Regions from separate parts of the Bacillus sp. N6 genome, predicted to be linked through region 1. Evidence: riboswitches for the same ligand, from Rfam matches in the RefSeq annotation. Region 1 holds a riboswitch; the other holds the start of a gene.

Region 1 (4,429 bases):
GAGAAATAGCATCCGTTCCTAAATTTGTTGAAAGAGCTAATGCCGAAAATCCTAAAATGAGCAATGGATGAAATAAAATCGTGACTGCGATTAATTTCATTTCCTTACCTTCAATCTTTTTACCTAAAAACTCTGGTGTCCGTCCAACCATTAACCCAGATATAAACACCGCGATAATTGCATACATAATAATGTTTACAAAGCCTGCTCCAACTCCGCCATACACTGTATTTAACATCATATTTACAAGTGGAACTAGACCGCCAATTGGTGTTAACGTATCATGCATCGTATTAACAGCCCCAGTTTCAGCAGCTGTCGTTACTGTTGCGTATAGTGAAGAAAATACTGTTCCAAATCGTACTTCTTTCCCTTCTGTACTTCCTTGTACATGTTCGATACCCATTCCATTTAATGCCGGGTTCCCGTTTAGTTCAGATGTCGTAATCGTTATAAACCCTAGTAAAAATACCATAAATAGTGACACGAAAAGAATGCGGCCTTGTTTTTTATTTCCGACCATTCGTCCGTACGTAAATGGAAGTGCTGTTGGTAATAACATCATAAGCATCATTTGCAAAATATTACTCATTTGTCCTGGATTTTCGAAAGGATGCGTAGAGTTTGCTCCGAAAAATCCACCGCCGTTATTTCCAAGTTCCTTAATGGAAACGAATGATGCAACAGGTCCACGTAAAATACTTTGCTTTGCACCTTCAATCGTTTGTGCTGTAACCGCCCCATCTAACGTTTGTGGTACGCCAAGTGCGACAAAAACTAGTGCCGCAATAAATGCGATAGGAAGAAACACTCTCGTTAACGCTCTCGTAAAATCAACGAAAAAGTTACCAAGTTCTTTTCCAGCAAGTCCTCTTATAAAAGCCATAACGAGCGCTAATGTCGTTGCTGGTGCCGCAAACATTAAAAATGTAATTCCGATTAATTGTGATAAATAAGATAAACCATTTTCACCGCTATAATGCTGTAAGTTTGTATCAGCCATAAAACTAATTGCTGTATTAAAAGCGAGCGTAGGCTCCATCCCTTCAATATGCGCTGGATTTAGTGGCAGCACACCTTGTAATCTGAAAATGAAGTATACGACAACGATCATAAATCCATTTAATAAAACTAATGATAATGCGTACTGTTTCCACGTTTGATTGTATGCTTTTACACCCGTAATTTTAAAAATAAGTTTTTCAAAAGGCCCGAATACTTTATCTAACGTTTTGCTACCTTGAAAAGCTTTTTCTAAATAAATCCCCGTTGGCTTTGCTACTAAAATAAACAAGAGCATTGTAATAATGACTGCAACCCAAATCATAATGAATAATTCCCCCTAATTAAAACTTCTCTGGATTTAATAATGCATACACTAAATACACTGTAATTGCTGCGACAATAACCGATAAGACAATCATCATGATTGCTTTCCTTCTTTCACAACTTTATCTGACCAACTTGCAAGACTTGCCATCGATGCAACTAATAAAATAAAAATCCCGACCATTACAACATCTAACATAACTATCCCTCTCTTTTTGTTAAAATTTACCATTTAAATATTAAAAAAGAACACTGAGCTCTACTCAGTGTTCAAAAAATGAACAACAAAAAGTAAACCTCCTCTCTAAACGCTTACGAGGTTAGCTGTCGGATTCGGGCCTAAAGAGTAGCCCTACTTTCAAAACTGAAAGATTCACCCCAAGTGACGATGCACAAAATTGGTTCCCCCGCTCCATTTCTGGAACTCAGCGATTTTAGGTTTTTTTGGAAATTTTATGAATGATTTATGAGAGTAAATATACTCCTCTATATTTCACTTGTAAAGGGGTAAATTACTGAAAATAATAATATTTACATTCATTTAAACGCTTACATTGAAGATTATTACTGTTATTTCATCTATTTTCTTTATTTCTCTTTTCTTTTCTTAAAAATGACCTTTTAAATATGAAATAAAAAGAGCGAATGACATGAAGTGCATAGCTTGTTGCACTCAGCATTCGCTCTTTTTTATTCACCCTTTATTCTCCTCGTAAAAATGCACGTAAATTTCTCCCACGAATATAAACTTGTGTCAATTCTGCATGTAGCTGCTCATACTCGGTAATATCCATCTCTAAATACAAAGCATCTTTTGATGGTAATATAATATATGGCCCTGGAAAAAGGGGATCAATCTGGACCAATTCTTGAACTCGCTCTACCGATACTGCCCAACGATTTGCTATATCTCCAAGTAATAGTACCTTCATCATTTCTTCCCCCGCCCTATTCAAAAAATAAAAAAGAAATATTATCACAATTTGTAAACACGACAAACTTAGCTCCAATTGTTTCATAGAGCCTCGCTGGATATCGTTTATTCCTTGTAACAACAGTAATAGGTGCTTGAAAAGAAAAACGAATGTGTTCTGTGAAGAAACTAACGATTGGAAGCTCATCCCCTAGTAAAATGACCTTCTTAATACACTCACAAATACTAGTAAAATCCTGCTCCTTACTACAACTATAAGTCCAATCAAACCCACAATTCCTAACTTCAGCCGCTACCTCTTCATTTGCTGTAAAAATAACTAACTCATGTTGAAATGCAACTAGATCTCTTAAACTATTTACCTTACTTTCTTCTCCAACACAAATAAGTGTTAGTTCCATGTACCTCATCCTCCTTAGTATAAAAGAAATCAAACATAGATTGATATTCCCCTATACTAATCAGATCGATGAAGTGATGTATCCATCATGGCACCGTCCTCTCTCAAGACGCTTACGAAGTTAGCTGTCGGATTCGGGCTTTGAGAGTAGCCCTACTTTCAAATTTGAAAGATTCACCCCTAGTGACACTGCACAAATTGGTTCCTCCGCTCCATATAATTGGACTCAGCGTTTACAAAAAAATATATTCTGGCTGATATATTACTCCTGTATTTTGAAAAAGTAAACAGAAAAAAAGCCAGTTATAAAACTGGCTTTTCACTTATCTATACACGCGTTCTATTCACTTTATACGCAAAATGATTCGTCGGTCCATGACCACTACCAATATTCAATGGCTCTTCAATTGCTATACTAATAAATCGTTTTGCTTCTTGAACAGCATCTTCAATTGAGTATCCTTTCGCAAGTCCTGCTGTAACCGCTGAAGCAAATGTGCACCCACTTCCGTGCGTTTGCTTTGAAGGAATTCGCTCGCTTCTAAACTCAATAAATTCTTCTCCATCAAAGAGGAAATCAATTACTTCATTACCTTGATATTCTGCATGTCCGCCCTTCATAAGCACATATTTAGCACCTAATTCGTGCAATACTTTTGCAGCTTCCTTACTATCTTCAACATTATGAATCTCCATCCCAGTTAACACTTCTGCTTCTGGAACATTCGGTGTTATAACGGTTGCTACTGGTAATAAATATTCTTTTAATGCATGAACTGCTTCTTGCTGTAATAATGATGCACCGCCTTTTGCGATCATAACGGGATCTAGCACAATATTATTCCAGCCAAATTTTTTAATTTGTTCTGCAACAATTTGAATTATTTCACTACTAAATAACATTCCTAGTTTCACTGCATCTGGTGTTAAATCCGTACCAATTGAATTCAGCTGTTCTGTAATACCTTCTAACGGAACAGGATATACCCCTTGAACGCCAAGCGTGTTTTGAGCAGTAATTGCCGTAATAGCCGTCATTCCGTATACACCAAGCTCTTGGAATGTTTTTAAATCTGCCTGAATTCCAGCACCGCCGCCGCTATCAGACCCTGCAATTGTTAAAGCTTTATTCACTTTCATCCCACTCATCCTTTTCTATCCAAAATAGCGATGATAAATCGTTTTTGCTTCGCTTATATCTTTCGTTCCATGTACGAGCACACGGCCATCTTTAAAGGCGACTAACCTCTTGTCTTCAACAGAAAATGATAGTAAATATGGATTTACATTTAAATCATTCACGCGACCTTCCAGCAACTCTTTATATTGTTCAAAATTCATTTCCTCTTTATGAGGTGGTCTAATTTGAACTGTATTTCGCCCGCATAAAACTGCTGTTTTTGATGTGTTCTCTTTATTTAAATACGGATATAATGCATTCTCTCCGCATGAAGAACAATTATGCTGGCGAAGCTTTTGCACATTCATACATGAATACTCATTCTTCCACATATCAAACGATACAAGCCCATCTCGAAGTGATTCGTAATCTTCTACTAACAGTTTAAGAGCTTCTGTTACTTGATGAGAAACGACAAGAGATACAGCAGGTGATATAATACCCGCTGTATCACATGTTGCCCCGCCAAGCGGAATCGACTGCAATAAACATGATAAACATGGTGTTTTACTAGGAATGATTGTATAAGAAAGACCGTAACTACCTACACATGCACCGTAAATCCATGGAATAGAATATTTTTGTG
Region 2 (4,429 bases), 1.0 Mb from region 1:
TTGTACTGTAAGGTCATTTAAACACAGCTGTTTATATAACGTAAAGAAGTATTTTCATTCCCTTTATTTCCAAGCTTTCATGTCCTTATTTCAAAATATAATCCGATTCACTTTATCGATTGAAATATCTATATATCACAACAGAAAACACTACTTATAAATAACTAATAAAATTATATCCATATAACTTTTAAACCCATATGCAATTATGCATAGCATATACACAAAAAGGATAGCTTCATTTTCACGAAGCTATCCTTCAAAAATCTTCTTATTTTTTTAAATGATATGGAACTGTCGTAATAACAACATTTCTTTTATAAAGTAAATACGCACGTATGAGTAAACTGGATTGATTATGAAGAATGTTATGCCAACCTTTTTTCGGAATGAACTGTGGTATAACGACCGTAACGCGGTAATTCGATTCACTTGCCTTATATTGCACTGTATCAATGAACTTCGTTAACGGCTGAATAATACTTCTATAATGAGAATGTAATGTAACAAGCCTTACTTCAGGTTGCCACACCTTCCATTTCTCTTCAAATTTCTTTTCCTCTTCTCTGTCAAAAGCAACATATACAGCGATAACTTGATCTGCAGAAAGAGATTTCGCATAGTTCAATGAATTTTCTACTACATGCGTCATACCTGCTACAGGAACGACAATTACATTCCCCTCAATTGGAATAAGAGGCTCGCAAGTTTTTAAACTTAATTGATCACCCACTGCATCATAATGCTTCTTAATTCGATGGAATAAGAAGATAATAACTGGTAAGAAAATAAGAATCGACCAAACTTGTGCAAATTTAGTTAAAAAGAACATGCTCATTACGATAAAACTAATAACTGCACCAATTAAATTAACCGTTAATTTTAAAGCCCATCCTTCAGGTTTTTCACGAAGCCACTTTAATACCATCCCTGTTTGAGAAAGTGTAAATGGAATAAATACACCTACTGCATATAACGGAATTAAATGTTCTGTTTGTCCTTGGAAAGCTACAATTAAAATAATCGAAGCAACTCCAAGTATTATAATACCGTTTGAGTAACCTAGACGGTCTCCTCTAATCGTAAACATTCTCGGTATGAATTTATCTTTTGCGAGGTTAACCGCTAATAAAGGAAATGCAGAATAGCCTGTATTAGCTGCGAGAATTAATATTAAAGCTGTTGTACCTTGTATGAAATAGTACATGAAATTACGTCCAAATGTTTGTTCAGCAATTTGAGAAACAACTGTTACTTCTTTACTCGGCGTCACTCCGTAATAATAAGCTAAAAATACAATTCCTGAAAATAACACAGCAAGTAATGCACCCATTGCAAGCAATGTTTTTGCAGCATTGTTTGGCGCAGGATCTTTAAAGTTCGGAATTGCATTTGAAATTGCTTCAACACCTGTTAAAGCAGAACTACCTGATGCAAATGCTCTTAACAGTAAAAACAAACTAATACCCGCAACCGGCGTTCCGATCGGCGTGTGTAAAGCCTGCGAAACGTGACCAGTCAAAATATTATATATGCCTACACCAATTAATATAAATAGGGCTAAAACAAATAAATAAACAGGATATGCTAAAACAGAAGCTGATTCCGTTACTCCTCTTAAATTTAAGATCGTAATAAATATAACAAATATAATCGCAATGATTACATTATGTGCATGTAAACTAGGAAAAGCAGATGTTAGCGCATCTGTACCTGCAGATACACTTACCGCAACAGTTAAAATATAGTCGACTAATAAAGATCCTCCAGCAATTAAGCCTGGATTCATCCCTAAATTTTCTTTTGATACAACATACGCTCCCCCGCCATGCGGATAAGCAAAAATAATTTGACGATAAGATAAAATAAGGGCTGTCAATAATACTAATACCCCAACAGCGATCGGAATGGAATACCAATAAGCGATCGCTCCCACACCTGCTAAAGCAATTAAAATTTGCTCTGGACCGTAAGCAACTGATGACAATGCATCAGAAGATAAAATAGCTAAAGCTTTCGTTTTATTAAGCTTTTGTTCTCCAAGCTCTGTTGATTTTAACGGTCTTCCAATTAAAAATCTTTTAATAGATGAAACCAATGCTGTCCACTCTCCAATAATTTTGTACGAACTTTTCTGCTTGTTACAGCCAGTAAACGATTTCTTCAGAAAACAAAAAATGTCTACAAGCCATAGCGAAATAGACTTGTAGACATTATTTTTTTTGTCGCACAAGCTCCACCTTCCTTCTCAATATAACGCTTACGAGGTTAGCTGTCGGATTCGGGCCTATGAGTAGCCCTACCTTTTTCAAGGATTCACCCCATCGGATTATGTACTAATCCGTAAAAACGGGTCCCCCGTACCATGCGGTTTCAGCGATTTAGAAAATTGAAACTGTGGATTATAATACTCCTTTATTTTCAAAAAGTAAACAAAAATTTTTAATAAGAAAAAAATTAAAATGATTGCGCATAATCCGCTGAGAAATATACATAATGAATATTAAAAATCCGCAAAGGAGACCCATATGTCTAAAGAAAAGAAGCCTATTTTTTCCGATTCATATTTAGATGCAGTAGCAAATGAAATTAATCAGTTATATGGTAAACGTGAACAGGAAATAAATTTGACAGATAGAACGAAAAGAAATAAATAATTTGTCATACAAAAAATAAAAAAGATAGCAATACACTTATATATTGCTATCTTTTTTATTTTTTCATACATCTAATTCTATTACAGATTTGTTAAAGGTCATCTCTTCATACACCTTTAAATTTTGATATATAGATTCTAATAATGGTGCCGCTATAGAAAATTTCTCTGCTACATCCAGTAAATATCCTTGCAAGTGCTTCCCTTCAATAAACGAACCCTTTTCCATATCACGTTGCATTGATGACTTCATATCATACGAAATTTTATCAATCGTTTTCATATGTTCCTGGGCAATATTAGCCTTTACTGGAGCTCCTAATACTCTCATGATTTGTACAGATTCCTCAAACACATTACGGATAAAATCACGGCCGCCTTCACTTTCACGGATTGGTCCAATTGGTGCACGCATTAACGTTGTCACACCTGACATTACAGTAATAAATAAATATTTATGCCACATATCTTGCGTAATATTTTCACTTAAAACAAAACTAGATTTCGTACCTGAAAATGCTTTAGAAATATGCTTTACTCTCTCTGAATTTTGAGACTTAATTTCTCCAAACACAAGTCTGTTGGCAGCGCTAGTTTGTACAATTTCTCCTTGATCGTTTAACGTCGTCTCGATAAAGCATAAACCGCCAATTACTTTTTCTTCGCCGAATTCTTTTTGTAATAGCGATAAATGAGCGATACCATTTAACAATGGAATGATTACAGTATTTTCGCCAACAAACGGCTTCAAATCTTGAATTGCCTCGTTTAAGTGATACGCTTTTGTTGAAAATAAAATGACATCAAATGGAGAAGTTCGCTCTTCTTTCGTTATTAATTTCGGTCGGAAGGAAAAATCCCCGTTAACACTTCGGATTACAAGTCCTCTTTCCTCTAATTGTTTTTTCCGTTTACTACGAACAAGAAACGTGACATCTTCTCCCTTCTCGACTAATCTGCCACCAAAAAATCCTCCGACTCCACCAGCGCCTAATACTAAAATCCGCATACAGCATCCCCCTTTTCAAAATACAATTTTATAACTTTTAGTATACATAACATTATACATGTTCCCTACTAAATAAGCTGAATTTTCACTCTCAATTGAGTATAAAAGAGTGGTTATTTTCAAATAAATTTGGGCATGTTGTTTCTATAGCATATATGGAAAGGACACAATGTAGATGGAGGCAATACAAGCAATTGAGGAAAAAGGTGTAGCAACAGCTATATTCCAATTTATATTCCCGTTTTCGTTTAAAGCTGGATATGAACAAAATATGTTCCCTTTCTTACAAAAAAACGATTTTCGTCCTTTTCGGCTCGATCATCTCGATGATGAAAATACATATTATGGGGAGTTTAAAGTTTCACATCAAAATATGGAAGCATACTATCTTTCATTTACAAATAAAATTCTCTTTCCTCATTCAGAGCATCAAAAGGGCTTGCAACGTTATTCAAAGGACCTTAACTTAACTGGACATTTAACAACAAACCTTATTTCAATTCCATTCAAGATACACTCTATTGATGTCACACTTTGTCCTTATGAACTTGGCTTCTTAACAATTCGAACAGAAGTAAACACTGCTCCAAACATGACTTTATCTGAAGCAATCGAATTCGCTGCTCGCTTCCGTGTACTTGAAACTAAAACTGATACAAATGAGTCTATTTGTATTGAATGTAACGGAAAAAAGTATTCCCAAGTTGAAAAATTCATTTTTGGTTATTTATTTCATGGCGTAACTGATTTCTTTGAAAAGAAGA

Evidence for each region. A riboswitch is a leader RNA that binds a small molecule or an ion and turns the genes downstream of it on or off. The one in region 1 is predicted to bind cyclic di-AMP.
Region 2: another riboswitch for cyclic di-AMP. It lies ahead of ACUXVC_RS09170 (APC family permease); the one in region 1 lies ahead of ACUXVC_RS03855 (hypothetical protein).

What each region holds. Positions count from the first base shown of each region.
Region 1 covers NZ_CM127843.1:750,689-755,117, reverse strand. The annotation lists gene kdpA (potassium-transporting ATPase subunit KdpA) at 1-1,327, opposite strand, end outside; gene kdpF (K(+)-transporting ATPase subunit F) at 1,347-1,424, opposite strand; gene ACUXVC_RS03870 (SipW-dependent-type signal peptide-containing protein) at 1,424-1,528, opposite strand; cyclic di-AMP (ydaO/yuaA leader) riboswitch at 1,625-1,770, opposite strand; gene ACUXVC_RS03865 (hypothetical protein) at 1,905-2,027, opposite strand; gene ACUXVC_RS03860 (hypothetical protein) at 2,031-2,264, opposite strand; gene ACUXVC_RS03855 (hypothetical protein) at 2,278-2,664, opposite strand; cyclic di-AMP (ydaO/yuaA leader) riboswitch at 2,758-2,905, opposite strand; gene thiD (bifunctional hydroxymethylpyrimidine kinase/phosphomethylpyrimidine kinase) at 2,991-3,803, opposite strand; gene thiF (thiazole biosynthesis adenylyltransferase ThiF) at 3,819-4,429, opposite strand, start outside.
Region 2 covers NZ_CM127843.1:1,757,723-1,762,151, reverse strand. The annotation lists gene ACUXVC_RS09170 (APC family permease) at 272-2,098, opposite strand; cyclic di-AMP (ydaO/yuaA leader) riboswitch at 2,243-2,389, opposite strand; gene ACUXVC_RS09165 (hypothetical protein) at 2,529-2,657, shown strand; gene panE (2-dehydropantoate 2-reductase) at 2,721-3,665, opposite strand; gene ACUXVC_RS09155 (hypothetical protein) at 3,841-4,429, shown strand, end outside.